Phragmitibacter flavus: one gene and its partners. The protein of the gene in region 1 binds, or shares a complex with, the protein of each later gene. Links are inferred from orthologs where the notes say so. Each region holds a gene or a part of one and is shown in the gene's direction. Other genes may lie near its edges. The genes, in order: dnaN, dnaX and dinB.

Region 1 (10,543 bases):
ACTTTTCTGGATGGCAGCAGACCACGGCGGCGCACCGGCAGATGTCGATTCGCAATTTGATTGTGAGTCAGCAGCAGCCTTTTCCTGCGGCGCTTTTTGCGGTGCCGATGAAACCACCAGAGACGGCACCTCTGCGATTTGTTGAGGTGCAGCAAAACGGCGAGACGGCGTCGCTGGTGTATTTTGGCAAGGTGGACCTGGGGATCGCGGACGCGGCGGAGATTCCGGAGAACTTGTTGTTTTTGAGGTTTGTGAGGGAGGCTTCGGGCTGGAAGTTTGATACAACGAGCTTGATCAATCTGGAGCCGCAGCCAGATGTGCGGGCGGTGCTGAAAGGGGGCGGGAAGCCGGGGTTGTTGAGCGATCCAGATTTGTTGCCGACGGGAGTGGTGCCACCGGTGGCGAAACCTTGTCCGAAGCCGGACCGGATCGGGGTGTTGCAGGTGGCTTCGTTTGGTTATGAAACGAGGGCGGTGGTGAACGGCTTTGATGTGGCGTCGGTGACGGACAATGCGGAGGAGCACATCATCATTGGAGGATTGCGCGACGGGGTGAATCCGCTGGTGCTGGATTTGAAGGAGGTGCCGTTGCCGCCGGGAGCTCCGGCCGATGCTGAACGGGTGGTGAGGGTCAGTGCGCTGGTGCTGACGGGCGAGGAGAAGCGTCCGGCAATTGAGGTTTTTGAGTGGAAACCGACAGCGCAACCGGGGGCGGGGACGCAGAATTTGGTGATCCATGTGAGCAAGATCACGCTGCGTTAGTGATTTGAATTTTAAGCGTGCTTTTCGCGGGCGGCTCTTTATGCTCGTTGCTCGAATTCGAAACCCAATTCCATTACATCATGGCAAATACTCTTCCTAAACTGCACAACGCAATGTGGCCTGGTCTCGTCGGCAAGGAACCGGATACGGATCATCCACCGATCAGCCTGGAGCGCATGCTCGAATTGACCGTGGCCGCCGAGGTGGATGGTCAAAAATTTGAGGGGGTGGACTTGTTTTTGTTTCATCCGCACACCGATCCTGACGCAACCGACGATCAGCTCAAGAGCATGGCGGACAAGATTGCGGGTCACGGGTTGAATGTGGGTTCGTTGGTGGCGCCGATCTGGCCAGGCACGGTGGGCGATACGGCGTTTGGTGATGCCGAGCAGCGCAAAAAATTTGTGCTGGCGGTCGAGAAGGCCTGCCGCATTGGCAAGATTTTGAATGAGCACGGCGTGCGCAAGTATGGGGTGATCCGTATTGACACGGCGGGTGGTCCGGGAGCTTTTGCAGAAGACGAGGCAGGCAATTTGCAGCGTGCATCGGAGACCTTCCGTGAGGCGGGTGCGGTGGCCGAAAGCTACGGTGAGCGTCTGGCGGCTGAAGGCGAAATTTGCTGGGGCGGGATGCATTCGTGGAGAACGATGCTGAAGCTGCTTGAGGCAACCGGACTGCCGAAGACGGTGGGCTTCCAGGCTGACTTGGCGCATACCTATTTGTATCTGCTTGGCTACAACGCGCCGGAAGATGCGTTGCTGCAGCCGGGTTATTCACAGGCGGAGTTTGACGCCGCTTACACGACGATGACCGATGCTTTGCGTCCCTGGACGATTGATTTCCACGTCGCACAGAATGATGGATCGGTGCATGGCACGGGTTCGCACGACCGCACGGGTCGCCATTGCGTGGCGGATGATCCAAATGGCAAACTGGACATCACGGCGGCCTCCGGCTACTGGCTGAAGGATGCAGCGGAGCGTGGCATTCAGCACATTTGCTGGGATGGTTGCATGTTCCCGAATGCGGTTTTGGAGGATGCGAAGACCTGGAACACCATTCTCGCAGCGATGATCAAGGTGCGCGAGGCGCATGGTTGGAGCTGATCAGTTTCGAGTAACGCGTTAACAAAACAGCGGCACGGACAAAGGTCCGGTGCCGCTGTTTTTCGTTGGGGGATCGATTAAGGTAGGGGTCGATTAATCCGCAATGATGATGCGGTTCACGACGCGAGTTTCGCCCTCGGTGGCGTATTGAACGCTGACGGGAACGCCGACTTTAACGCGGGTGCGGACTTGTTCTTCGGTGAGAGTCTGGCCGGATTTGGTCACGTAGGTGACGGATTGGCCGTAGCGGTAGTTCATGGGGCCGGAGGTTTCTTTCACGATGAAGGTTTTGCCGGGGGAGTATTCGTGAAGGGTGCCGGTAGAGGTCTGTGTGGTAGTTGTGGTGGTGGTGCCGCCAGCGCCATCAGTGGTGGTTGTGGTTTCCTCGGTGGTGGTGGTTTGGGCGAGGGAGATGCCGGTGCTGAGAGCAAGGGCGAGGAGGGTGGTGGTGAGCTTCATGGTGTATTTAGGTTGGCAGTTTTTTTGTGGCTTATTGGACCGCGTCGTGCGACCGGTCATCACTGAACGGATCGAGTGAATGGGGATGATTGGCGGTCACCTGAGGCCGAACTAGGGGGCTTGCCTGAGCTTGACGGGGGCAGGAGATTCTCCGTTCAGCAATGGAATCCGCTGGTTGCAATGTGTGGGGGATTCATCGAATGAAGGGTGTATGCCTTTTGTTTGGTTGAGACGAGTTCTGATGTTGGGAAGTGCGCTGTTGATGGCGGGTTGTGCTTTGCCATCATTGCCGTCGATGGCTCCGACCGCTGGGCGGGCATCTCAGGGTGGTCCTTTTCGGTTGGGGATTGATGTGCTGGCGGGGAACCGGTTTGATTTGTTGCGTGGGAAACGGGTGGGGTTGATTTGCAATCAGACCAGCATGTCGGGCACGGGGGTGCATACCCGCGTGCTGTTGCAGAGGTCGGGAGTGAATTTGACGGCGTTGTATGCGCCGGAACATGGGATTGACGGGACGATCAAAGCGGGGGTGCATGTGAGCAACCGACGGGATGCGGTGACGGGATTGACGGTTTGGTCATTGTATGGTCCAACGCGCAAGCCGACGCCAAGGATGCTGGCGGGGATTGATGTGCTGCTTTTTGATCTGCAGGACATCGGGTCGCGAAGCTACACCTATATCAGCACGATGGCGCTGGCGATGGATGCGTGTGCGGAGACGGGCAAGGAGTTTGTGGTGCTGGACCGGCCGAATCCGATGGGCGGGTTGCGGGTGGAGGGGCCGCCGGTGGAGCCGAAGTGGAAGAGTTTTGTGAGTCAGATCAATGTGCCGTATGTGCACGGAATGACGACGGGGGAGCTGGCGATGATGATCAGTGGCGAGGGCTGGTGCTCGGCGCGTCCGAATTTCCGGGTGGTGCGGATGAATGGCTGGAATCGCAACATGGTGTGGACGGACACGGGGTTGAAGTGGTATCGGACTTCGCCGAACATTCCGCATGCGAACTCGCCGATTTATTATGTGGCGACAGGGATGCTGGGTGGCGCGGCGGCGGTGGATGTGGGGATCGGGACGGAGAATCCCTTTGGTTATGCAGGTGGGCGTGGGGTGAATGCGGCGGCGTTTACGGCGTATTGTCAGAGACTGGGATTTTCGGGGGTGTCGTTTTCGCCTTATTCGCGAAACGGGTTTGGCGGGGTGAAGTTGGGGATCAATCCGAGGGCGGCGGCGAACATCACGGCGCTGGATGTTTTTATGATTGCAGAGTTGAACCGGCTGTCGCGGGGAGCGGTGCTGGGGAAGATGTCGGCGTCGCAAATCAGCCTGTTCAACAAGGTGTATGGCAGCGATTCGTTGCGTCGGGATTTGATGCGCGGGGTGTCTCCGGCGCGAATTGTTGGGTCGTGGAGCGGATTTGAGAACAGTTTCCGCTCGAAACGTCAGCGTTATCTGTTGTATTAATGGAATCTATTTATTTATGGCAAAAAAGAAATCAGCCGAGTTATCTCCGATCACTGACGGAGAATTGATGGCCTTTGCGGCGGCCACGTATGCAGAAGACAAGAAGGCCGAGGACATTGTCATCATGGACATGCGCGGCATTTCCCCGGTGACCGATTATTACGTGCTTTGCACGGCGAATTCGATGCCCCACCTGCGGGCGGTGCGCAATGAGTTGCGCGATCGTTTTTGGGAGGAGCAGACGCTGAAGCCGGTGGCGGCGGATGAGAATTTCGAGAGTTTGTGGATCATTCTTCATTACGGGGATGTGATGGTGCACATTTTTCACAAGGATCGTCGCGATTTTTATGCGCTGGAGGAGTTGTGGGGCGATGCGCCGCAGGTCGAATGGCCGCTGGCAAAGGCGGAGCCTGAGAAGCCGAAAGAGAAAGTGGCGGCTGTCGTGAAGAAGGCGGCGGCGAAGAAATCACCAGCCAAAAAGGTGGCAGCCAAGAAAGCGGCTGCCAAAAAGGCGGTGAAGAAGGCGGCGAAGAAATCCACTGGCAAATGATCGGCGGGGTCTGAATCAGTCGGCCAACCACACCATCCGCATGGGCATGGGCGAATACAACACACCACTGCTGAATGTTCCTTATCTATTGGCGGCTCTTGGAGTGCTGAGCTGGGTTTGCGGCAGCGTGACCTTGTTTGGGCGTCCCCTGGCACTTCGAATGGGGCCGTTTTGGGTGGGATGCCGTTGTTTTGGTGTGGGTGTTTTGATGACGTTGGTGTCGACGCAAGAATTTGAGCAGCGGTCGGTGGTTTTTCTTTGGGTTGGTGCCCTTTCGCTGCTTGTTGGTAGCGCCAGAACGAAAATCGTCGCTCCAGTGAGTTCGAAGCCAGGAGATTTTCGTCAGGGGTAAACGCAAGGGCATGAAAATTGAGATTATCAATACAGGAACGGAACTGTTGATCGGCGATGTGATCAACACCAACGCGGCTTGGCTGGGACAGTGTTTTGTGGAGCTGGGGCTGGAGGTGTCGCGTTCGACCTGTGTGCCGGATGGGGCGGCGATTCAGGAAGCGCTGGGGGAGGCTTGTGCGCGGGTGGATGTGGTGATTGTGACGGGTGGGTTGGGTCCAACGATGGACGATGTGTCGAGGGAGGGGGCATCGGCGGTTTTTGGGCTGGCGATGGATTTTGATGACGAGGTGCTGGCGTGGTTGACGGCGTTTTTTGCATCGCGTGGGAAGCCGGTGAATGAGCATAACAAACGGCAGGCGATGAAGCCGCGTGGGGCAATCGTGATGCCGAATGCGCATGGAACGGCTCCGGGATTGTATCTGCCGGCGGAGTTGGGGGCAGCGCGCGGGTTGAACTGCCATGTGTTTTTGTTGCCGGGTCCGCCGCGGGAGCTGAAGCCGATGATGACGGAGCAGGTGGTGCCAGTGCTGCGATCACTGTTGCCGGATGGGAATTCGACGGAGTGCCGGTATTTCAAGTTCACGGGCATGGGGGAGTCGGACATTTCGATGGCCCTGCAGGGCGCACTGGAGGCGATTGGGGGTTTGGAGATTGGGTATTGTCTTGGCAAAGGGGATGTGGATGTGCGGTTGCGGGGTTCGGTGGCGGCTTTGGATGAGGCGGGAACGTTGTGCCGGGAAAAACTCGGAGAATTTTTGGTATCGGACGACCGGCGCTTGCTTGAACAGGTGGTGGTGGAGAAGCTGAAAGAACAGGGGCAGTGGGTGGCGACGGCGGAGAGTTGCACGGGCGGGTTCATTGCGAGCCGGTTGACGGATGTGAGCGGGGCATCGGGGGTGTTTGGATTGGGGTTGGTGACGTATGCGAACGAGGCAAAGACGCGGCAACTGGGGGTGCCATCGGCATTGATTGAGGAATTTGGGGCAGTGAGCGCGGAGGTGGCGGCGGCGATGGCGGAGGGGTGTTTGCAGGTGAGCGGGGCGGACCATGCGTTGGCGGTGACCGGGATTGCGGGACCGGGCGGGGGTTCGGAGGGCAAACCGGTAGGGACGGTGTTTGTGGCGCTGGCTTCGAAAGGGCGGGCGACGGAGGTGAGGCGGCGGTCGTATCCGGGAGGGCGTGACCGGTTCAAGATGCTGACCAGTCAGACAGCTTTGGATTTTTTACGGCGTCGCTTGTCAGGGTTTGATCTGCCGGGTGAGTGATGGTCTTGTCATCACGTCGGCTTTGTGGTAAATAGGCAGGCTGTTTGTCCAGAGGATCAATTTTTTTCCGTTTATTTGACCATGTTTTCTGTTGCCATTTCCCGATTTCGAAGAAGCCGCCCAGCGGTGCGGTTCTTGTTGTGGGGTCTGGTCATGATGATGTCGACGTTGGTGCATGGAGATGTGAAACGTCGCGGTGAAGAGGCGGAAAAAAAGAACAAGAATCCGATTCAGGTGCCGGAGGTGAGGGCGGTGGGCGCGAATTTCATCGCCGGCGGGCGTGTGGAAGTGGAGTTGGTGGCGGTGGTGGGAACGTTGCGGAGGGTGGAGTTTGTGATTCGTGATCAGCCGCAATTTGGAAGTTTATCTGAAGTTCGCCCGCATCCGAGGGACAACAACAAGGCTTTCATCATTTACACGCATCAGGGCAAAGATGCGCCAACGGCAGATCATTTTACCTATGCGTGCCGGGTGGATGGCGGGCCGTTTTCGGCACCTGGAAGGGCGACTCTGACCGGACAGAAGTTTGATCCGATTTTGAAGGTGCGTTCACAACCGATGTTCAATCGGATTTTTGCGGGTGGGCAGATTGAGTCGAAGGTGATGGTGGAAAATGTGGGGGCGGCGGCTTTTGACGGGAAATTGAATTGGGAAGCTCCTTTCTTTGGTCCGCCGGATTTGCAGGTGGCACCAGGGCAGAAACTGGAGTTTGTGGTGGCGTTCAGACCGGACAAGGCCGGGCACTACCGTTGGGAACTGCCGTTGCAGACGAACCAGGATGCGGAAAGTGTTTTGCAATTTTATGGGGACAGCATTCCGGCGCTGACGGTGAGTCCGGGAAGGATGTTTTTGAAGTGGGAGAGTGAAACGCGCGAGCGGTCGGCGATTCTGACGCTGGCGAATGGTCGTCCAGACATGATGGATGTGAAGTTGAGGCTGCCCAAGCGTCTGCAAGGGGGCGATGTTGTGACGATCAAACCGCAGGGTCGCGAAGATGTCAGGTTATGGCTGGCGGCGACGGATGTGGCGGAGTTTAGTGAGGAGTTGGTGATCGAGGCGGCGGGTGTGACGGAGCGGGTGTTGATCACGGCGGAAGCGCAGCCGGCACAGTTGCGACTGGTGACTCCGACTGACAAGTGGTTGAATTTTGGTTCGGTAAAGCAGCGTGAGGAGGTGGAGCGCGAGTTTACGATCGCGAATCATGGGGGGCAGGATTTGCTGACGACGCTGGCGTTGCGTCCGCCATTTGCGGTGGAGGAGCTTGGGCAGACGATTCGGCTGGAGCCGGGTCAGGAGCGTCGGTTTTTGGTCAAACTTGACACTCGTGCGGCGGGCAAGTTTGATGTGAATCTGGAGATTTCAGGGGCTTCTCAGAAGGCGGTGATCAAGATGGAGGCGGTGGTGACGGCAGTGGCGCTACCGGGCGCTGCCAAGGCTGGTCCTGCCAAGCCCAACACGGTGCGGCCCAGTGTGGCGGAGGCGAGTCGCCCGAAGACCGAAACCTCCTTGGAGCGGCCATCGGTGGCGGCCGTTTCGCCGCAAATGCCAAAAGCAAAAGCTCCTCCGGTGGCTGGTGGCAGTGGCAATCCGCCGCCGTTGGACAGGAAGGGGCTGGTGTCTGCGATGCTGGCAATGAGAGGGATGCGAGTGGACAAGCTGGAGGTGAATCCCAATCTTGAGCAGGTGAACGAGATTCAGGCGCATGGAATGACTCAGTCGAGCCTCATTTTGTCATGGCCACAGACGAAGGTGAAACCGGCTTCCTGGAGGGTGGAGGCGGCGTCCAACGGCATGAAGCCTGAGGAAAACTTGATCGTAAAATTTTGGCAGCCGATCAGTAACTGGAGTCCAGCGGAAGGTGGCGATGCGGATAAAATTTCGGTGAATGTGAACGCTTTGAGGCCGGGTTTGCAGTATGAATTCCGGGTGGTGGGGGTGGATCAGGAGGGCAAGGTTTCCGAACCATCGCCGTCCATCATGGTATCCACCCTGCCGGCCTGGCGCGTTCCGGCCTGGGTGTGGCGGGTGCTGGTGGCGGGGGCGCTGGGCATGGTGTTTTACATCCTTTTCCGGGTGCGGCGCGGAGATTTTGAGTTCGAACACAAGCTTGGCATTTAACCTTCGGCACGAAGGTGGGGATTTTCTATCGACAGTGGGCGCTTTCTTGTCCATTGTGCTTGCTTAATTTTTGCCTCTCGCTATGAGAGATTTGCAAGTTCGCACCATGAAATTTACCATCAGCAAGGAAGCTTTCCTCTCGGCGTTGCAGCAAGTGCAGCATGTTGTCAGTTCGCGCACGACACTGCCAATTTTATCCAACGTCCTGCTCAGGGCTCAGAACGGTCGTTTGGAATTGTCGACGACGGATCTCGACGTCAGCATTGCCGGTTCGGTCGAGGCCGAGGTGGAGACTGAAGGGGCGACCACGTTGCCTGCCCGTCGTCTGGCGACCATCGTGCGCGAACTTCCCTCGGATGAGGTGGACGTTTCGGTGGATGAGAAGAATGTGGCGCACATCCGCAGCGGACCGAGTTATTTTAAGGTGATGGGGCTTGCACATGATGAGTTTCCCCCGCTTCCCGTGTTCAGCGAGGCGAAGGAGTTCCGCATTGAGCAGCGGGTATTGCGCGAGTGTTTGCGCAAAACGTCGTATGCGATTTCGACCGACGAAACTCGCTACGTTTTGAACGGCATTTTTTGTGCGTTCAAGGACAGCATGATGACCATGGTGGCGACGGATGGACGTCGTCTGGCGATGGTGGAGCAGGAGCTGGAGTTTCCGCAGAGTCAGGAAGTGGACATCATCATCCCGACCAAGGCGGTGAACGAAGTGCAGCGTTTGTTGGACGACGAGGGGGAGTTGATCATCAAGATCAGTGCTGGCCAGATTGGTTTTGACCTGGGCAACTATTTCCTGACCAGCAAGTTGATCGAGGGCAATTACCCGAACTACCGTCAGGTCATTCCCGGCGAGAGCCGCGAGCGCATTGCCCTTGAGCGCGAGCCGCTGTTGCGCACGCTGGTGCGTGTGTCGTTGCTGTTGAGCGACAAGTCGAATTCCGTGAAGCTGCATTTCAGCCAGGACAACGTTGAAGTGGTGGCCAATTCCCCGGATGTGGGTGAGGCGCGTGAGAGTGTGGCGATCGCTTACAAAGGTCCGGAAATGGTCATTGCGTTCAACCCGGAGTTCATGATGGCTCCATTGCGCAATCTGGCCAGCGATGAGGTGTATTTGCACCTGATTGATGACATCAGCCCCGGAGTGTTGCGTAGTGGTTCAAACTTTCTCTATGTGTTGATGCCGATGCGTGTAAATTCCTGAACTCAAACAGCCCCATGAAAAACGCCACTTTGCTCAAACTTATCGCCGCGCCGTTTTGCCTTGCTTTGGCAAGCTGCGCCTCCACTGAAGCTCCTGTTCGGACCCCTGGCGGTCAGTCGTTGGATCAAGCCCCACCCGCGCGTTTTTCGCCAACGGTATCGGATACCAGCCCACAGACGGGTCCAGACACTTCGGCGATTGCAGATGATCTTCCTGGCACGACTACCACGACGACAACCACCACCAGCCCAGGGACCGACGTTCCTGCTCCTCCTGTGGAGACCCAGCCTCCGGTGATCGCACCGGGTGGTGGCGAACAACCAGTGGCCCCGGCAGCGCCTTCGTATGGCAAACCAGTTCCCGGTCGTGTGGGTTTTGTTTATCCTCCTGGTGTTGAAGGCAAGCCGGAGAACATGGTGGACGTGCGCGATTTCACTCCAGGTCAGAAAGTTCGTGATCCTCGCACGGGCAAAATCTTTCTGGTTCCTTGAGCCAACGGATTCAATCAGTAGAATTGACAGGGCGCGTTGATCATCAACGCGCCTTTTCTTTCCGCAGGAGTCGAGTCGAAACATGAACAGTCAAGCGTCTTATTTGCCTTCAAAGGTGGCAATCCTGGGTCCCGGCTTGCTGGGTGGATCGCTGTTGATGGCGCTGCGCCAAAAGCTGCCCGGCGTTCATTTGCGGGCTTGGGCGAGAAGACGTGAGGCGGTGGCGGAGCTGGAGGCTTTGGAACTGGCGGAGATTTGTTCGGACGACCTTGCGATGGTGGTGGAAGGTGCCGATTTGGTGGTGATTTGCACGCCGGTGCGGACGATGGCGGTGCTCGGCAGGCAGTTGGCGAAACTTCCACTCGCCAAAGGTGCAGTGGTGACGGATGTGGGAAGCGTGAAGGCGATGGTGGTGGCCGGGATGGAGGAAGCTTTGAGCGGCTCGGGGTTTGATTTTGTTGGGAGTCATCCCATGGCGGGATCGGAGCGCGCGGGGTTGGAGGCGGCGCGGGCGAACTTGTTTGAAGGACAGGGGTGTTTGATCACGCCCACGTTGTTTACGACGGACAGGGCGCTGGGTGTGGTGCGGGAGTTTTGGAGGTTGATGGGATGCCGGTTGTTGGAGATGGGGCCCGAGGAGCATGATCGGTGTGTCGCGCGAATTAGTCACATGCCGCATCTTGCAGCGGCGGCGGTGACTTTGGCGGCGATGCAGGACGATCATTCCGTGAGGCTGTGTGTGGGCAACGGATTTCGTGATACCACGCGGGTGG
Region 2 (8,704 bases), on another replicon or contig:
CGAAGGAGTTCGCTGGAGGCTCCGAAATAGGTGCAGAGCCAGGTGTCGGCTTCGGCGGTGGCGCTGTCGACGTGGAAGGAACAAACGTCGGTGCGCAGGGGTTCGGGTTCGTCGGGAGGGAGGTAGCCATTGACGGTGTCGAGAACGGGATCGAGTCCGTGTTCGCGGAGGAGGCGCTGGTCGTTGAGGAGGGTCGAGACGGCGAGCTGGCCTGCGGGAGTGAGATTGGCGGAGAGGTTTTGAAGCTGGTCTTCGTCGATGGTGGTGATGCCGAGGGGGGCGTTGAGATGGTCGACGACTTCGGCGAAATCGCCGGGGAGGGTGCGCGGCCAGCAGACGGCATTGATGCCGTTGGAGAAGGGGGTGGTGATAAGTTCGTGAAAGCTGGCGACCCGTTTGATGCGCGGGTAGTCGGCGGGGAGGGGGGGAGGCATGGGGTTGTCGGATTAGGACATCAATGAGGCGCTGCGCGTCCGGGTTCCCGGCAAGATGCCGAGAACGACACGCAAGATGCGTGTGCTCCCCAATTCCCTGCTAGATTTTCTTCACGAGGAGGGCCGCGTTGTGGCCGCCGAAACCGAAGGAGTTGCTGAGGGCGGCGTCAAGTTTGACTTCCCGGGCGACGTTGGGAACGACGTCGAGATCGCACTCGGGGTCCTGATTTTCGATGTTGATCGTTGGGGGGACGATCTGATCGCGCAGGGCGAGGACACAGGCGGCGAGTTCGATGCCACCGGCGGCTCCGAGAAGGTGGCCGGTCATGGATTTGGTGGCGCTGACGACGAGTCCGTCTTTGGCGTGGGCGCCGAAGGTGGCTTTGATGGCGAGGGTTTCGCCGATGTCGCCAAGTGGGGTGCTGGTGGCGTGGGCGTTGACGTATTGGACGTCTTCGGGATTGAGTTTGGCATGTTTAAGGGCCATGCGCATGCAGCGGGCGGCACCGGAACCGTCGGGGAGGGGGGCGCTGAGGTGATAGGCGTCGGCGCTGAGTCCGTAGCCGACGAGTTCGCAGTAGATGTGGGCACCGCGAGCTTTGGCGTGTTCGTATTCTTCGATCACGCAGCAGCCGGAGCCTTCGCCCATGACGAAACCGTCGCGGTCTTTGTCGAAGGGACGGGAGGCTTTTTCAGGAGAGTCGTTGCGGGTGGAAAGGGCGCGCATGTTGCCGAATCCGGCCATGCCCATGGGGGCGATGGAGGCTTCGGATCCACCAGCGACGATGGCGTCGGCGTCGCCGAATTTGATGATGCGCCAGGCCTCGCCGATGGAGTGGTTGGAGGTGGCGCAGGCGGTGACGATGCACATGTTGGGTCCGAGGAAACCGTATTCCATGGAGATCATGCCGCTGGCGATGTTCGCGATCATCATCGGAATGGTGAACGGAGAGACGCGGGAGGGGTGTTTGGTGATGAGCTGGGTGTGGTTGTTTTCCAGCACGGTGAGGCCGCCGATGCCAGAGCCGACCATGACGCCGATGCGCTCTTTGTTGACGTCGGCGGTGTCGAGTCCGCTGTCGATGATGGCCTGTTTGGCTCCGCCCATGGCGAGCTGGGTGAAACGGTCGGCGCGGCGACCGTCTTTGAAGTCGTTGAAATAAACTTTGGGATCGTAATCGACCACTTCACCGGCGAACTTGGTGGTGTATTCGGTCGTATCGATGGACTGGATGGTGCGGATGCCGCTTTTGCCAGCGATGAGGTTTTTCCAGAAATCTTCTTTGTTGTTGCCGAGAGGGGAAACAATGCCAAGGCCGGTGATGACTACGCGTCGGTCGCTCATGAGGAAAGGGTCGATGATGAAATTAGGTGGGGGGAAGGATAAGACACGGATTTGAGTGGGGGGCAAGAGAAAAGGAAAGTCGGCGAGCCGGGGCCGGTGGGGGATATGTTCAATTTTAAGCGTGTTTGCGCAGCAGGTAATGCAGGGGTCGCTCGTGTTTTTGTTTGGGGGTGAGAGGGGGAAGTTTGGGGTGGAGGGTGTGGGAAGAGTTTGCAAGGTGGCTTTGGAGAAGAGCAGCGGATTGGGATTTTAGCTGGGTCCATCGCGTCCAAGGGTGGTCCGGCGAATGGCTGAGATGCCGCAGAAGGCTGAGCCATTCGGTGTAGGCGCGGGCGAGGTCGCCGTTCTGAAAGGATGAAGGCGAAAGGATGAGGGATGAAGACAAACCGAGGAGTTCGGCGGTGGCTTCGCCGTAGGCGAGGGGAAGGCCGGCTTCGAGGTAGCCGGTGTGGTTGACGAATCCGTAGGTGGCGCGGCAGATGGCGGAGAGTCTTTCGCTGGGGTTGGCGATGGGGAGGTCGATGTGGGTGTTGCCGCGCAGGTTTGCCAGATGGGGAAGGAGTTCGTCGATGGGATAGGATTCGTCTTCGAGGGCGGCGGCAATGGCGAGGCCTTCGCCTTGTTGGAAGAAGCTGAAGATGATGCCGCGTTGAGTCGGAGTGCCGTCGCTTTCGATCAGACCGAGCGTGCGCCAGGCGTAAATGGCGCTGCCGCTGGAGGGTTTATGGTGGGAGGTTGATGGTTGATGGATCTCGGTGTCGACCTGACGTTCCAGGGTGCGAAATTGCGGAGTAACGAGCCAGTGGCCGTGGCTGTCCTGGGTGGCTTCGACGGGGAGGTTGGAAAAGTCGTAGGTGGCCCACAAGGTGTCACCACGGGTGGTCATGCCGAAGAAGGTGGCGTTTGGAAGTTGGGCGTCGAGTTTGGGAAGGGCGACGAGATGGAGTTTTTCCGGGGTGAGGGATTCGATGTGACGGGGGATTTGCAGGAGTTTGCGGAGGGATAAAGCGATGGTTTGCAGGCCGATTTCGCCGGTGGGATCGGGGACGCTGGGTCTGCCTAGGGCGATCTCGCGCCCGTAGATTTTTTGATCGCCCGGGAGTTTGGTGATGCGGCCGAGCGTGGGGAAAAGGGTGCTGAGGTAGCGGGTGCTGGAAAGGGTGGGGCCCTGAAAGGTGTCGTTGGCAAGGTGGGTCTGGCTGAGAGGGACGGTCTGGGTGACGGGTTTGGTGATGGGTTCCCAATGGCCCTGGCTGTTGAGGAGTTCGCGCTGGGTGGCTTTGAGGCCAAAGAGGGCGGTGGTAGTTTGGGGGGTGGCGGTTTGTTGAGGTGTGAGGCCGAGGTCGGGCGGGGTTTTGGCGAACAGTTTGGTGGTGAATTCGGTGGCGGCGATGAAGGGGTCGCGTCCGTCCTGGGCGGCGCGATACATGATGCGGAGGAAAAGAGGCCAGCTAAGTTTGTTGCCGCGACGGAGTCGGACGGGACGGGAGTCGTTGAGCGTGGGGCTGTCGCGGGTGGTGAGGACGTAACCACGTTCGTCGAGTCCGCGTCGGCCAGCGCGACCGAACATTTGCAGGAGTTCGTCGGCGCTGAGTTGTTGCTCCGAGACGCCGTCGTGGAAGGTGGTGCCGGAGACGTGGACGCTGCGCACGGAGAAATTGATCCCGGCGGCAAGGCCCATCGTGGAGACGATGACGCGCAGTTGTCCGGCTTTGGCGAGGGGTTCGATGAGTCCGGCGCGCAGCGGATAGCTGATGCCGCTGTGATGGAAGGCGACACGTTTTTCGAGCATCGACGCGATGTCTTTGCCCGCGAGGATGCGTTGTTCGTGGGTGAGCGATAGGGGTTCGCCGGGAGGAAGATGCGTGGCGATTTTGGCGGCGATGGACTCGGCGTCTTTGCGTCGGGGAGCGAAAATGAGCAGCGGGGCTAGGTCGGCAAGGAGGGCGGCGGTGGCGAGTTTGGCCCAGCGATTTTCAATGTTTTTGAAGCGGGGCTGGTGGTAATCGAGAGGGAAGTCTTCGAGGGGAACGGGACGGTTATGGGTGCTGATGACTTCGACTTGACGTCCAAGACGGCGCATCCATTCAGCGAGATCGTTGGGGTTTTCGACGCTGCCGCTGAGGAGGAGGAGTTGGGTGTTGGGCGGCGTGAGGATGATGGCGCCTTCATAGTGACTGCCGCGTGAGGAGTCGGCGATCATCTGGTATTCGTCGATGACGAGAAGCGCGGGACCATCGCCGCTGATGAGGCGTTCGATCTGGGTTTCGAGGGTGGCGACGAGGACAGGTGCGTGGACGTTGAGCGCAAGATCGCCGGTGGCGAGGCCAACATTCCAGCCGGCTTCGGTCCATTCGGCTTGTTTGTCGTTGGCCAAGGCGCGGGTGGGGACGGTGTAGACGAGTTGGCGTTTGTGATGACCGGCTTTGGCGATGAGTTCGAAGATGAAGGTCTTGCCGGCACCGGTAGGGGCGCTGACGATGACGTCGCTGCCCGCGCGCAGGTGACTGACGGCGCTGTGCTGCCAGGGGTCGGGGAGTTTCAGGGTTTGGGTGAGACCGGAAAACATGGCATGGCCGGGAGTCGAATGCAGGAGATCAGGGGACCAAGAGGATTACGTTCGTGCCAGCGGCGAGGGACTGGTTGGCTTCGAGTCGAAGCATCGCATTGGCCTGGCTGAGGCCGAAGAGGGCGTGGGATTGTTGGACGCCGGTGGGTATGAAGGTGTTTTGCTGAAGGGTGCCGCGGAGATAATGAGGACGATCGCCGGGGTTGTCGACGGCTTGATTGAGGGTGGCGGGAACGGTGGGTAGCTCAAATTGAAACGATCCCATCGATTTCAAGAGGGCGGGACGGACGAAGATTTGATAGGTGACGTAAGAGGAGACGGGGTTGCCGGGGAGTCCGAAGATCTGGCAGGGGTTGGTCTCGGTGCGGGCGTGGAGAAGGGGTTTGCCGGGTTTGATTTTGACGCGCCAGAGATTGGGGAGGATGCCGAGGGATTGGAGGGCGGGTTTGATGTGGTCGTGATCGCCCACGGAGACTCCGCCGCTGAGAATGAGGAAATCGTGGGTGCCGGTGAGTTCGCGCAGGGCAGAGATGGTTTGGTCGAGGTCGTCGGGGAGATGATGGGTGCTGATTGCGGAGATGCCGAGTTGGGCGACGAGGGATTGGAGAAGGATGCCGTTGCTGTTGTAGAGCTGGCCGGGAAGGAGGGGTTGGCCGGCGGGGATCAGTTCATCGCCGGTGGTGATGATGGCGACGCGTGGAGGCCGGATGACGGAGATTTCGTTGAGGCCTTGTGAGGCGAGAAGGGCGAGGCGGGTGGGGGTGAGGGCGTCACCGGGTTTGAGGAGCTGCTGGCCGAGGCAGATGTCGGTGCCGGTGCGGCGGAGGTTTTCTCCGGAGACGACGGGTTCGCGGCATTGAATATGAGTTTTATCGGGCGAGAGGTCGACGTCTTCCTGCATGATGACGGCATCGGCTCCCTCGGGCATAGGGGCACCGGTGAAAATGCGGATGGCGGTCCCGGAGTTGAGGGTGAGATTTTTTGAGGTGCCAGCGGGTTGCTCGGCGATGATGGGGAGGGGACTCGTGGTGGTGGTATCGGCGGCGAACACGGCATAGCCGTCCATGGCGGAATTGTCGAAGCCGGGGAGGGCGACGGTGGCGTGAAGGGCGCGTGCGGCGAAGTGATGAAGAGCGGAGGTCAGCGGGACGCGGATCGGATCGAGGGGTGAGACGCTGTCGAGGATGCGGGCGAGCGCGGTTTCGATTTCAAGCATGGCTGGGCTGGTGCGATCGTCACGGAACGGTTGGCGGAACTTCGGAGGCGGGATTGATGAACGGATTTTGCAGAGGAGGTAGATTTGACTCGGTGTTGACGGGATTCGGAGTTGGGGCACCGGGAACACCGCCCCAGTTGAGCTGGTTGTCCAGCGGAGGTGGTTCGCTGCCGGTTCCGGTTCCATTGGCTTTGGCGGCGGCCATGGAGGCGCTGACGGCTTCACGGGTGGCGAACACGGGATTGCCTTTTTGTGGGTAACCTTCGATGATGTCGGCGGAGAGGAATGTGTGCTTGCGTTCGGGAGTGACTTTGAGTTCGGCTTTGAGTCCGCTGGGGGAAAAGGTATAAAGTGCGGTGCCAGCGACGATGGCATATCCCCGATGGGCGCTGATGAGGACGAATTTTTGCTCGGGATTAACCATCTCGATGGCTCCGATGGCGAGGTCACCAGTGGATTCGTCGGTTTGCTGAGCACGTTTTTTGCGCAGCAGTCCGCAGCTGGTGGTCAAAATGGCCAACAGCAACAGGACGGTGAGGGGAAACAGGGCTTGAGGTCGCACGGTAAGAAACAGTCACTAGGATTGAATGAGCGGGTGGGGAAGCGCAAGCCCAACCCGAAAAAAATGCGTTTCTTGAGGAAATCAAAAAAGCCGAAATGCGCGGTGGAAACCTCGCGACGGACCGCTAGGATGCCCGCGTGAGCTATCAGGTCTTCGCCCGTAAATATCGTCCCCGCACTTTTGATGATGTGCTTGGTCAGGAGCATGTTGTGCGCACGTTGCGCAATGCCATTGCCCAGAAAAGGCTGGCCCATGCCTACCTGTTTGTGGGTCCGCGTGGCACCGGGAAAACCAGCACGGCGAGGATCTTTGCCAAGGCATTGAATTGTCCGGGTGGTCCGATGGTGGATTTCGATCCGGACAATGAGCTTTGTGTGGAAATTGAAAAGGGCATCTGCCTAGATGTGCGGGAGATTGACGGCGCGAGCAACAACGGGGTGGAGCAGGTGCGTGAACTGCGTGAGGAAGTGAAGTTTGCGCCGACTCGGTGCCGGTTTAAGATTTATTACATTGATGAGGTTCACATGCTGAGCACGGCGGCGTTCAACGCGCTGTTGAAGACGTTGGAGGAACCGCCGGAACATGTGAAGTTCATCTTCGCGACGACGGAGGCGCACAAAGTGCTGCCGACGATCATCAGTCGTTGTCAGCGTTTCGATTTGCGGCGCATTCCGGCGGGGGTGATTGCGAATCATCTTCTGCACATTGCGACCTTGGAGAACGTGGCGCTGGATCAAAAGGCGGCTTATGCGATTGCCAAGGGAGCGGAGGGCGGCATGCGTGATGCGCAGTCGATGCTGGATCAGTTGGTGGCGTTCTGCGGGGAGAGGATTGAGGAGCAGGACGTGCTGGACATTTTCGGGTTCACGCGAGGGGAAACCGTGGCGCATCTGGCGCAGGAGATTTTGCAGCAGGACACGGTGGGGGCCTTGAAACATTTGCACACTCAGGCGGATGGCGGGAAGGATCTTTCGAGGTTGCTGGCAGATTTGATCCAACATTTCCGCAATTTGCTGGTGCATCAGGTGGATGCGGGAGCGGCGGAGGAGGATCTTTCGCCGGAGATGACGGCGTTGGTGCGTGGTCAGTCGGCCATGGTCGAAGCCGAATCGGTGTTGCGGGTGATGGATGGTCTTGCCGAAGTGGATGCGAGGATGCGTTGGGCGAGCAACAAGCTGCTGCATCTGGAGATTGGCATCATCCAGGCCGTGCAGACCTTGGGCGAAGTGACATTGACCGAAGTCATTCAGGCGATTGGTGGCGGTGGTAGCGGGGGGGCTCCGAGGACGATCACGCGGCGGGCAATCGCACCGGTGGCGGCGGTGCCTGTGCCGGTGGTGGCTACGGTTCCAACTCCGGTTGCTCCGATTCCGGTGCCCGCATCTGAGGCGGTTAAAGTTCAGCCCGAGCCCCAGACCGAGCCTGCGCCGCAACCAAAACTTCAGCCTTTGGTGGCTCCACCTGAACCGCCAGCGAAGCTTCCTGAACCGGGTGCAGATCTGTCTTTTGATTTGGATATCGAGCCTGCTGCCATCCCTGCCAAGGCGGAACCGTTGAGCCTCGAAGCCCTCTGGACGCTGTTTCTTGAGCGAGTGACGGTGGAACGTCCGTTGTTTGCCAATTGGGTGGAGTTTGGCGCATTTCTTCGGCAGGAAGGCAAGGTGCTGGTATTGGGATTGCCGACGACCGAGGACTCAGCACGGGACAACTTGATGCGACCAATGGCCCGCAAGTTTTTGGAAGAGATGCTGGCCGATTTGACGGGCAAACCGGTGAATTTAGACATCGTGCTCGATGCGACCCTGGCGCCGCCTCCGGTGAGTGAGATGTCATTGGGGTTGTTGGAGATGGATTCTCCCTCTCCGCAGAAGGCCGGTGGAAAAGAGCCGGAAGCTGCGCCCAAAGAAGAAACGCCCAAAATCGGAACGGACCCCGATTTTTACAAAGACCCGCTGGTGAAAGCCGCGATTGAAAAGTTCAAGGCGACCTTGGTGAAATGACCGATCGGCAGCAACCCTTTATCCCAACCAAATCTTTCTATGAATATACAAAAAATGCTCAAGCAAATGCAGCAGATGCAGTCGAAGATGGCAGAGACCCAGGCTGATCTCGCTGCTCAGACCGTGCAAGCTTCGTCCGGTGGTGGACGGGTGACGGTGACGGCCAATGGTTCGCAGGAAATCACAGCGATCAAGATCAGCAAGGAGGTGGTTGATCCCGAAGATGTGGAGGTGTTGGAGGACTTGGTGTTGAACGCAGTTCAGCAGGCGCTGGCGAAGAGCAAAGAACTCGCGGCAGGGGAAATGGGCAAGCTGACCGGTGGACTTGGATTGCCGCCAGGGTTGGGACTGTAAATCATAGCTTGCTTAGGCCTTATTCGGCCGCTTCAGAACGTTCGATGCGCCAGGCATCGCGATGTTCGGTGACCCATTCGACGAGGGCACGTTCGAAGCCGATGTCCTCTTTGGCCTTCTGGCTTTCGATCCACTTATAACGGCGGATCTCGTCCAGTTCAGCGAGGTATTCTTCGTAGTAACTGATGGCGGTGCGAGATTGAGCGGGGGAGGCCATATCGGGA
Region 3 (10,499 bases), on another replicon or contig:
TCGTGTCCACGGCCATGAAATCCACCGATGCCTACAAACAAGCCTACCAGATCGCTGTCTCCTCCCCGGATATCCAAAGGGCCCTCGGCACCCCCATCAAAGACGGATTTCTACCCACCGGTTCCATCAAAACCAACAACGGCGTCGGAAATGCCGACTTCAACATCAAAATCTCAGGTCCCAACGGCGAGGGAACCGTCCAGGTCAGCGCCCACAAACCCGCCGGAGGCCAATGGACCTACCAGGTGCTCGAATGTTCCCTTCCTGAAAGCGGTCGCATCATCAACCTGATCCCCGCGCAGGCACCGAGCGAGTGATCTAAGCAACTAAACGGGTCGCAACCCCTCCCTCATCGCCTCCATCGGCACCGGATCACCGAACCAGTGACCAAACGAAATCGCCCCCTGGTGCAACAGCAGCGCCAGTCCGTCACACGTTTGCGCCGAAGCCTCCTTGGCCGCCGCGATCAACGGCGTGTCGCCCTCCGCCCGATACACCATGTCATAAACAAAATGACGAGTGCGCAACCTGCCAAAATCAAACAGCCCGTCGCCCCCCTCCTTCATGCCCATCGGCGTCGCATTCACCACCAAGTCCACATCCCCCAACGCTGCATCCACTTCTTCCAGACTCAATGTCTCCACTGGCACCGATCCATTCAACTCACGGCAGCGATCACGCAATCCACTCAACTTCTCTACACTCCGGTTTGCCAGGCACAATCCACGGCAACCTTTTAGCGCCAACTGCAACGCCACCGCCTGTCCCGCTCCCCCTCCTGCACCCACCACCAGCACCCGCAGTTCCCTCAACACACAACCAAATGCCTCCTGCATCGAATTCACGAATCCCGGCCCATCACTGTTGTAGCCAAACAACCGATTTTCTCGAATCGCCACCGTGTTGACCGCTCCGAGCTTCTCGGCCAGATCGTCCACCACATCCATCGCCTCCAACGCCTCAAACTTGTGAGGAATCGTGCAATTGACCCCCACAAACCCGTTCTTCGCCAGCAGCCCCAACGCCACTTTCACCTCCCCCACCGGCACATGCACCCGCACATATTGCATGTCCAAACCCCGCGCCGCCAGCGCAGGATTGTGCATCTGCGGCGAACGCGAATGCGCAATCGGATCCCCAATCACCGCCACCCTTGCCGGAGGTTGTAATGAAGCCCCCACCTCCGACCAGCGTCGCAGATCATCCAAAGTATAAAAATCAGCCGCACTCATATTCAAAGCGCAGCGATGGCCTTCACTTCGTCCAGCAAACGACCCAAGCGCGCCAGCACCCGAGGTTTGCCCAAAAGGATCATCATCACCTTCACATCCGGACCACGTGTCTGACCACTCAACGCGAACCGCAGCAACGGCATCAACGCCCCCGCCTTCACCTTCTGCTCCGTCGCCACCACCGGCAATGCGGCTGCGATGGCTTCCTCGTCCCATTCCGACTGCGTCAGTCCATCCAGCAAAGCCTGCGCCAGGGTCGCTGCCTGCGCATTCGCCGCCAGTTTCTGCTTCACCTCGTCCTCATACGGAAAATCTTCACGGAAAAAGAAATGCACCCACTCCGGAAACTCGCTCGCCAGACTCACCTTCTCCTTTACACAATTCAAGACCTTCGCCGCAAACGACAACTCGCCCACCACCAGCCCTGCCTTCTCCAAATACGGCAGCGCATAAGCCAGCAACGCTTCATCACTCAACAGGCGCAAATGCTGCTGGTTCACCCACACACACTTCTTCATGTCGAACCGCGCATTGCTATGATGCACCGCTCCGATATCAAACCACTCGCGTGCTTCGTTCACCGTAAAAATTTCTGCCTGATCTTCCTTCGGCGTCCATCCCAACAGACACAGATAATTGAACACCGCCTGCGGCAAAAAGCCCGCCTCGCGATATCCATCCACACTCGCCCCTTCATCCCGCTTGCTCATCTTCGAGCCATCCGGATTCAATAACAACGGAATGTGCCCATACCTCGGTGGCTCCTTCCCAAACGCATGGAACAGATCAATGTGCTTCCACGTGTTTGAAATGTGGTCCTCCCCGCGCACCACATGCGTGATCCCCATCTCCAGATCATCGACCACGTTGCAAAAGTGGAAAATATAACCCCCATCCGGCCTGCGCACCGTCATGTCCGGCTCCTCCGTTGCTGCAAAGTTGATGTCCCCGCAAACCAGATCCGGAATCGTGATCGGCTGCCGACTGAATTTGAACCTCACTGCTCCATTGTCTTCCGTGTAAACCCGACCCGCCGCCTCCAGCAACGCCAGATACCGATCATAAATCTCCTTCCGCTCACTCTGGTAATACGGACCAAAATCCCCCCCCACTTCCGGCCCTTCATCCCAGTCCAAACCCAGCCAGCGCATCCCGTCAGTGATTGCCTGCATCGCCTGATCGGTATTGCGCGCCGCATCCGTGTCCTCGATCCTCAACACCATCTTGCCACCCTCACGACGCACCAGCAGCCAGTTGAACAAAGCCGTCCGGGCACCGCCGACATGCAGGTAACCCGTGGGAGAAGGAGCGAAGCGAACACGAATGGAAGAACTCATTCCCCCTATTTCGACCCGCCCCCGGCCAAATTCAACCGCCAACCACACAACAAGCCTTTATGTTACCCACCCACCTGCGCAGGTCGACCTCGCGACCCGCTCGAAAAGACTATTGGATAGACCGATGCAAGCGCTTCAGTTCTTCTTGAGTCGCAGCATCGAATCGATCCACTGGCACTTGAAAAACTTGCCCATCCGATCGTTTAAACTCGCCGACAGAACCCTCGGCATTTACAAAGCCCGTTAAAATCGCGTTCAAAACCCTTCCATCGGCCCCTTTCCAATCTCGTGCTGGGGTTGGCAATTCTGCCAAAGCGACCGCTGGTGGTGAATTGGAATTTCCGCTTGAAATTTCGACTGGCGCAACAGGAACAGAAACATCTTCTTCCGCCGTCTCAATCTGCAATCCCCCTTCCTCTGCCTTTTCAAAAAATCCAGCCAGCAAATCGCGTCCGTCCATGCCCTCCACTTCTTCAACGAGGCCCGCGCGGGCATCGCCCCCGAGTTCCGCCAACTTTCCAGACATCGCCCGCTCATAAAGCAACGCCCCCCGAACTCCCACTCCCAAAGTGACAGGCTTCACTTCCAGATGATGCGCCAGTTCCTGTGCGCTACGCCAAGCAGCTTGGCAGATAAAATCTTTGGCGTCGTCGGAAAACTTTCGCAACTCCGGCACATGCACGAGGAAGACGCATTTCTCTTTGGTCAGCAAACAATAGGTCAAGAACTGCCCCTTCGACAAGGAAACCACCGGTTTCTTTTTGCCTTCTTCTACTCCCATCTCCCGATAGGCGCTGATCAAAGTTGAAAACTGTTCCGCCAACTCCTTGGCCTTCGCCGTATTGCCATGCGCCACTCCACCGCTGGCACCAACAATCAACCGGTCCGCCTCCTTAAAAGCCTTCATCGAAGGCTCATCAACCACCATCGAGCTGTCCGTATTCGCGCCCGCTTTGGGTCCAATAAATGCCAGAACAGTGCCCCCAATGGCCAAAAAACCGAGAAGCATCATCCAACCCGATCCCGTGATGAAGAAAAAGGTGTGCTTTTTCCGCAATAAGACTGGTTGTCGCGTCCTCGGATCAAGCAACGTCTGTTCTGTTGTTTTCCCTAGAGATTTGGCATAAATCCAGACCATCATGGTGGCTCCCCAAACCGCCGCAGCCAAGCTCCATTGAGACCCCCACTCCAAGTTCAATGAATCCTTGGTTACGCCACTCAATACGAAGCCCGCAATGAAGCCGAAGATGGCCGCGATTGGAATTAGAATACCGTGTCCCGTCCAGATGATCATAAAATTTTAGAGTCCGATTTGCGCAATCAGACAATCAAAATCTCCCATGCTTGTCCACCAATTTTGCATGAACTCATTCACTGATTCCTTAACCCATCGCCATATTTTGAGCCCAATGTGTTGAACTTGTCACTTCTGCCTCAAGCCATTCCGCCTTGCGCCAGCCGCCGTCTTGGGCTAAGGAACTGCCGCCAGAGTAGTGTCAGTGCCAGATTAACGTTGCCCCTTTCAAGAATGATTTGTTTGTCCCTTCCCCGAGCCGCTGCCGTTTTCACTTTCGTTCTCGCCGGTTCCCTTCTCTGCCAGCCTCAAGCACAGGCCAGCCCCTCCAGAGTCATTGTTCGCAGTGCCTACTCTCCTTCCGCTGGCATTCAAAGCGGCGAACCCGCCAAACCTTCTCCCATCTCAGGCTCCGTCGCCAAACCACGCCCCAGCGTCGTCAGGCCCGGTCCGCTTTCCACTGTCCCCCACTCCTTCACCCCACGCACTGGCTGGAAACAAAACATCGTCGCCACGGTCTTCTGGGTCGGTGAACAACCCACCCAAAACAACCCCACCCCCAACTGCAAAAGCTCCTGGGACACCGCATGGATGGACAACTTCGGCGGATACGACGATCCCGACATCACCAACCGGACCCACGGCTACCGCCCCGTCAACTTCATCCCCAAACAAAACCCCTTCTACATCGCCCTGCCCTACAACGACGTCATCAACCACGCCACCACCAAACCCGAGGCTGCCAAAGTCATCCCCTGGTTCAAAGAAACCTTCAAACGCCACGGCAAATCCGTCTGCCACAACCGCTGGCTCGCCATCCGCCACGAAGGCCGCGTCGTCTACGCCCAATGGAGCGATTGCGGACCTTTCGTCACCGACGACGCCCCTTACGTCTTCGGCGACGCCCCACCCGTCAACACCAGCAACAACGGCGCAGGCATTGATCTCTCCCCCGCCGTCCGCGACTATCTCGGTTTCACCAGTGGAAAAAAGGTCGACTGGTGTTTCGTCGAAGCCCACGAAGTCCCCGATGGACCATGGAAAGCCCTTGGCACCAACAATCCTTTCTCCAAAACCTGGGTCAAAGACCCCGAGCCGATCTTTCAAGGTGCTTTCATCGCCAAGACCTGGGTCAAATCCAAATCCAGCACAAGCCCTTCCAAATCGCGCAGCAAAAAGCTCGCCGCCAACAACGGCCTTCCCGGTTTCACCCTGAAAAAAGCCCGTAAATCCGAAGGCTAGCAAAACGTAGAAGGCTCGTCCCGAGCCTTTCATTCGTTTCTTATCTGGGCTCCCATTGTCATCCCGGAAGATCCATGCCCAGATCTCAAGCCGAGTTCATCCTTCCGCCTTCATCCTTCATCCTTTCGCTTCTTGTCCCGCGTGATCATGCACATCGACATGGACGCCTTCTTCGCGTCCATCGAACAGCGTGATCACCCCGAATACCGGGGCAAACCCCTCATCGTCGGCTCACCCCCCGATCAACGCGGCGTCGTTTGCGCCGCCAGTTACGAAGCCCGACAATTTAAAGTCCGCTCCGCCCTGCCCTCGCGCACCGCCGCCAAACTCTGCCCTCAAGGCATCTTCGTCCGCCCGCGCATGGACGTCTACCGTGCCGAGTCCGCCCTCATCATGGACATCCTCCACACCTTCGACCTCGACGTCGAACGCGTGTCTGTCGACGAAGCCTACCTCGAACCCCGAAATCTCGTAACACAAGACGACCCCCTCACCACCGCCGCCCAGCTCGCCACCAACATCAAACAACGCATTCTCGACGAACGTCACCTCACCGCCAGCATCGGCGTCTCCACCAACAAATTCCTCGCCAAACTCGGCAGCGATTTTCAAAAACCCAACGGACTCACCGTCATCCGCGACGAAGACAAAATCGCCCTTCTTCGCCCCCTCCCCATCCGCAGCATCCACGGCGTCGGACCCGTCACCGCCGCCACCCTCGAGAAACATCAGCTCCACACCATCGCCGACCTCCAGGACACCAAGCTGAACCTCGACCTGCTCATCGGCTCTTTCGCCACCACCCTCAAAGCCCGCGCCATGGGCGAAGACGACCGCCCCCTCGACCTCAGCGATGAGCGCAAAAGCATCAGCGCCGAAAACACCTTCCTCACCGACACCGACCATCGCCCCACCCTGCGCGCCGCCCTCAAGGAAATGGCCACTGATGTTGCCCAAACCCTCTCAAAACACGGCCTTGCCGCCCGCACCGTTCAAGTAAAGGTCCGCTACAGCGACTTCACCACCCTGACCAGGCAGATTCGCGTCGAAGACTCCATCACCGATCCCCAAGATATCTACCGCCTCGCCTGTCACCTGCTAGCCCGGCACCAATTGGTCACCCAACCTCTCCGCCTGATCGGAATCGGACTCTCCACATTGGTCAATCCCACCCGCAATCAGCTGGTTTTACCCTTGGATTTCTAAAATAAGTGACCTCGAGGCAATAATTTGTTAAATTTTTAAAAAAATCAGCTTGTCTTAAATAAGCGCTGATTATAATGTTCTCTCGAACACCGCGAGACGCAGTGTCCCATTCGACATCATCATTCATTCCGACTCCACCCCATCGCTATTGTCCTCTTATGAAACCACTCCGTCACTGGCTCCTCCGCCTCCGCCCCCTGTTCCTCGGCCCCCGCAAAGCCACCCGTCGTTTTGCCATCATCGAATGGGACCTTCCCGAGCCAGACGGCTCCCCCTCAAACCGCCGTCGTCATTGAACCAGTTTCAGCGCCATGATCATCAACACCGATGCTGTCAATCAAGCTGGAACCAGCGGTTCGATGGCCGCATAAATATCCTGATTGGCCCTCTTTGCCTCCATCATGTCATAGTCGAGTTGAAATCCCAGCCAGAATTCTGGTGTGGTTCCAAAGCTACGCGCCATGCGTAGCGCCGTATCTGCCGTCACCGAGCGACGGCCCTTCACCAGTTTCGTCACGCGGCTATGGGGTAACCCAGTGGCAACCGCGAAACGATATTGACTGATCCCCAGCGGCTTCATGAACTCCTCCAAGAGCACTTCTCCGGGATGAATGTTGTCCAGTGTTTTGTCCATTTGTTTGCCCTTTTTCGAGACGCACAAGCCGTGAATTTATTTCATCTAGCCCGACAAAAATTGACTACTTCCTAAAACACAGCATCGCACCCAACCCACCGCAGGCAAGCGACGCCCAGAATCCGATCTGAAAAGTCACCACCAGCAACGCCACCTGCTCCACCTGCAACTGCTGCTGAATGTCCGACTGTGCCATCAACAGCAAAGCCACCGCTGACACGCCCGCCAACACTCCGGCAAATCTCCAAAAAAACAGTGCCACCACACCGCCACCGACGGCCACAAGAAACGCCGCCAGCACCCAGCGATTGCCTCCCGTTCGACCATCTTCCTGGATCTGCAATCGCAATCCACCACTACCTTCACCCTGGCGCTTCAAAAAATCCCCAAACGGCAGTTCGGTCTCCATCTTCGTCCCAAAAGCCGCCTCGTAACCGGTCAAGGTTGCCACCGGTCTCCCCTTGCAAGAAAACTCCACGAACGGTAAAAAAAACACCGCCGCCATTGCCAGCAGGGTCAGAGGTCCAATGGGAAGGCGCATAAAAATTTCAAACCACTTTAGACCCGTCCAGCCTCAAAATGGACCAGGCAGGAAAGCTAGTGTTTCTCTTCTTTCTTCTCACCGTCTCCGGCATGATCCTTGTCATGACTATGGTCGTGGTCGTGGCCCTTGTGATCATCGCCATGACCGTGGTCCTTGTCACCATGAGAATAAAGCTTCTTGGTCGACGACCAGTCATGCTGTTCGCAAGAAGTCACGAACACGGCGGCTAAAGCGAGAGAGGCGGCAAGGACTTGAATCTTCATCAGAAAAAAATGGAGCAGTGCAGGCACACTAGCGATCAATTCGCGCTTCGCAATGTGAAAAGCGCAAAAGCCAAATGGTCAAAATTCTCCACGAAACACACAGCGTGCCGTCGGCGTTTCGTGAATCACAATCTCACACAACCCGGGCAACTGAGGCGATAATTTCCGCCAGAACCACGCCGCCATCCATTCAATGGTCGGATTCTCCAATCCCTCCACCTCGTTCAAATACGAATGATCCAAAATCTCCAGCAACGGATTCATCGCCTTGGAGATTTGCGCGTGATCATACACCCAGCCAATCTTCTCATCCACCTCACCCTCCACCGTGATCTCCACCTTGAAACTGTGCCCGTGCATGCGTTTGCATTTGTGATCCCCCGGCAGCGACGGAAGGGTCTGGGCGGCTTCAAAACGGTAATCTTTAACGAGACGGCAGCGCATGATGATAAGTTCGTGAACCCCGTCCCTAATGGAAAAGCCTCCCCGCTGCAACTCGCAGTTTAAGGAGCAGGGACATTCCTGTCCCTCGATTCGTCTCCCTCACCATTCATCAAAAATCTTCCCCATTTTCCTCACTCCACCGGCGTCGCCTTCGCCGCCCGCAATTCCTCCGTGACCCCGGGCAGCAACCCAAACGACACCTTGCTGATCTCGCCGCCAAACGCCGCACTCTTCGGAAATTCTTTCGCCGGCAACACCGCCGACCTCTGGCCCACCGCCAGTTTCCCCGGCAGCCTGCGCGGAAACCCTCCCTCCATCGGTGCATAACCATGAGCATCGCGACCCGTCACCCCAACATCCAGACTTCCGTCCACCCCCATCAATGCACGCAAACTCACCTTCCCGTCTTCCAGCGCCTTCTCCGCCACCAAGCTCGTGCGCAACCCATCGTAATTGACCGTGAACGACGGCTTCCCGTCCTGCAAATGCACCGCAAATCCCATCCGCGCGTCACCTGCCGAAATCAGCGTCCCATTTGCATCCGAAAGAGCCCGATACTCAAACACCAACTCCATATCGAATCCCTTGCCCGTCACATCCGGCAACGACTCCGCAGCAAATTCATCGCCCGCCTGCAACCAGTAAACCACCGCCCCATCCGCCGAAGCATCGTAATCCACCTTTTCCATGGCCCGCGAATAAGCCGCCCAATCCTTCGGCACCAGCGCCGCCAACCTTGCCTCCAAAGCCGCATGCTCAGGCGCATTCGGCACATTGTTCAACGAACTCCCCACCGTCGACATGTCATGCAATTCTTCCTCACCCTTCTCATACCGATCAAAACTCCAGTTCTTGTCCACCACACGAATCGACCGATCCTCCGGCAAACCCGAAGCGATCAGCACCGGCCTGTCCCAAACCGAATTGGCATCCTTCAGTAACGACACCAAACTCTTCCCGGCAACTCCCGGCGGCAATTCCAAATCCCCAACGACCTCCACCAGCGTCGGATAAACATCCACCAAACTCACCGAAGCCGACACCGGCTTTTCACCCACCGTCATCCCCGGGACCGCGATGAACAACGGCACCCGACCCACCGTTGCCAAACGCGGCACCCCCATCACCACGATCACCGTATCCGCCATTCGATTCCCTTTTTCCAATGCATCCATCAGCTTGCCCAAGCCCGCATCCAAGTCCCTTTCGCCTTCCAATCCCACCACACAGAAAAACGGCACGCCATGATCACGCGTCACAAACTTCACCGCCCAGTCAATCGTCTTTTTGTCATCGGACACCCCAAAAAATCGCTCATCCCAGGCCGCCACCAAATCATACCCCACCGGCATCTCCTTCTGAACCTTCACCATCTTCGGACGAGCAAACACCTTGCCACTTCCTCCGGTCACAAATCCACCCTGACGAAACAACTCCGGCAACGATGGAATCTTCTGCAACAGCAACGCCCGCCGCCAATCCTGAACCTCCGTCACCACTCCATTTGCCCAGGGATACGTTCCCGTCATCACCGCCGTTCTCCCCGCATTGTCCGATTTGCAGGGCGGATAGGCCGACAAAAACGCGGTCGACATCCCATTCAACTTCACCAAATTCGGGTTCTCGTCGGACACCAGCGCATCGCTCCATCCCTCCACCAGCACCATCAACACATTCGGCCCTTTCTCCCGCAAAGCCTGCGCCTTCATCACCTCCCCAGGCACTTTCTCTTGAGCCTGCGCATGTCCCGACACCAAGAACAAACCCAAACCCACCCACGTCGCCGCCATCAAAAACAGCCTCGTCCTGATCATCCAATTCTTCGTGAGGTCGCTGCGTCGCATGTGTATTGCCTCCATTGTAATCAGATCACGACGACCGCCAGCGAAAAAACACATTACCGCTCGCCACCCTTCGCCAGCACCATTCGAAATCCCACCGTATCCGACCGTGCATTTTCCATCATCCCAATGCGTGCCGACGACAACAACTCATCCGCATTCACCGTCCGCCAGTTGCCACCCCGCACCGTGCCCATCACCGGCTTCTTCCCGTCCTTCGACCCCTCCTCACTTTTCAATGCCGAACTCCCCCCAAAATCGTTCGACACCCACTCACTCACATTCCCCGCCAAACCCAGAAACCCCTTCGCCCCCGGCGGCATCGCCGCCACGCCCGACGGACCCGGCTGCCGGTCATCATATCCCGCAATGAACTCCTCGCCCCCCATGCGCCGCCCATACGACTCATCCGCAAAATTGTCCACCATCCGCGGCGGCGGCCACTCATAACCCCACGGATAA

What was found.
Region 2: the proteins of dnaN (region 1) and dnaX are in contact, whole or in part, in a cryo-EM structure (PDB 8GIZ), measured with the Escherichia coli proteins. The link is inferred for Phragmitibacter flavus from one-to-one orthologs.
Region 3: the proteins of dnaN (region 1) and dinB are in contact, whole or in part, in a solved structure (PDB 1OK7), measured with the Escherichia coli proteins. The link is inferred for Phragmitibacter flavus from one-to-one orthologs.

Annotation. Positions count from the first base shown.
Region 1 is NZ_VAUV01000013.1:74,260-84,802, reverse strand. What follows is about bases 7,248-10,230. They hold dnaN (DNA polymerase III subunit beta), read left to right. Parts: upstream 7,248-8,181; coding sequence 8,182-9,279; downstream 9,280-10,230. Other genes in these bases: FEM03_RS17445 (prephenate dehydrogenase), read left to right, coding at 9,886-10,230; FEM03_RS17450 (hypothetical protein), read left to right, coding at 9,294-9,770; FEM03_RS17460 (fibronectin type III domain-containing protein), read left to right, coding at 7,248-8,075. In the rest of the region: FEM03_RS17490 (hypothetical protein), read left to right, coding at 1-761; FEM03_RS17485 (TIM barrel protein), read left to right, coding at 875-1,867; FEM03_RS17480 (hypothetical protein), read right to left, coding at 1,961-2,326; FEM03_RS17475 (exo-beta-N-acetylmuramidase NamZ family protein), read left to right, coding at 2,538-3,788; rsfS (ribosome silencing factor), read left to right, coding at 3,805-4,338; FEM03_RS17465 (competence/damage-inducible protein A), read left to right, coding at 4,701-5,957; more of FEM03_RS17460, read left to right, coding at 6,039-7,247; more of FEM03_RS17445, read left to right, coding at 10,231-10,543. UniProt on the Escherichia coli protein: Confers DNA tethering and processivity to DNA polymerases and other proteins. Acts as a clamp, forming a ring around DNA (a reaction catalyzed by the clamp-loading complex) which diffuses in an ATP-independent manner freely and bidirectionally along dsDNA.
Region 2 is NZ_VAUV01000010.1:141,211-149,914, forward strand. What follows is about bases 5,699-8,694. They hold dnaX (DNA polymerase III subunit gamma/tau), read left to right. Parts: upstream 5,699-6,263; coding sequence 6,264-8,126; downstream 8,127-8,694. Other genes in these bases: FEM03_RS24470 (hypothetical protein), read right to left, coding at 5,699-6,126; FEM03_RS14840 (YbaB/EbfC family nucleoid-associated protein), read left to right, coding at 8,166-8,480; FEM03_RS14845 (hypothetical protein), read right to left, coding at 8,500-8,694. Also shown: FEM03_RS14810 (DUF1826 domain-containing protein), read right to left, coding at 1-434; fabF (beta-ketoacyl-ACP synthase II), read right to left, coding at 535-1,779; FEM03_RS14820 (DEAD/DEAH box helicase), read right to left, coding at 1,895-4,348; FEM03_RS14825 (molybdopterin molybdotransferase MoeA), read right to left, coding at 4,377-5,564; more of FEM03_RS24470, read right to left, coding at 5,584-5,698; more of FEM03_RS14845, read right to left, coding at 8,695-8,697. UniProt on the Escherichia coli protein: Part of the beta sliding clamp loading complex, which hydrolyzes ATP to load the beta clamp onto primed DNA to form the DNA replication pre-initiation complex.
Region 3 is NZ_VAUV01000011.1:223,357-233,855, forward strand. The notes cover bases 4,340-7,278. They hold dinB (DNA polymerase IV), read left to right. Parts: upstream 4,340-5,246; coding sequence 5,247-6,311; downstream 6,312-7,278. Other genes in these bases: FEM03_RS16230 (hypothetical protein), read left to right, coding at 4,340-5,105; FEM03_RS24490 (hypothetical protein), read left to right, coding at 6,470-6,607; FEM03_RS16240 (HigA family addiction module antitoxin), read right to left, coding at 6,649-6,945; FEM03_RS16245 (hypothetical protein), read right to left, coding at 7,010-7,278. In the rest of the region: FEM03_RS16210 (cytochrome c oxidase assembly factor Coa1 family protein), read left to right, coding at 1-317; aroE (shikimate dehydrogenase), read right to left, coding at 327-1,232; FEM03_RS16220 (glutamate--tRNA ligase), read right to left, coding at 1,235-2,569; FEM03_RS16225 (hypothetical protein), read right to left, coding at 2,679-3,863; more of FEM03_RS16230, read left to right, coding at 4,107-4,339; more of FEM03_RS16245, read right to left, coding at 7,279-7,486; FEM03_RS16250 (hypothetical protein), read right to left, coding at 7,543-7,752; 6-carboxytetrahydropterin synthase QueD, read right to left, coding at 7,831-8,196; FEM03_RS16260 (LamG domain-containing protein), read right to left, coding at 8,328-10,040; FEM03_RS16265 (bifunctional serine/threonine-protein kinase/formylglycine-generating enzyme family protein), read right to left, coding at 10,094-10,499. UniProt on the Escherichia coli protein: Poorly processive, error-prone DNA polymerase involved in translesion repair and untargeted mutagenesis. Copies undamaged DNA at stalled replication forks, which arise in vivo from mismatched or misaligned primer ends.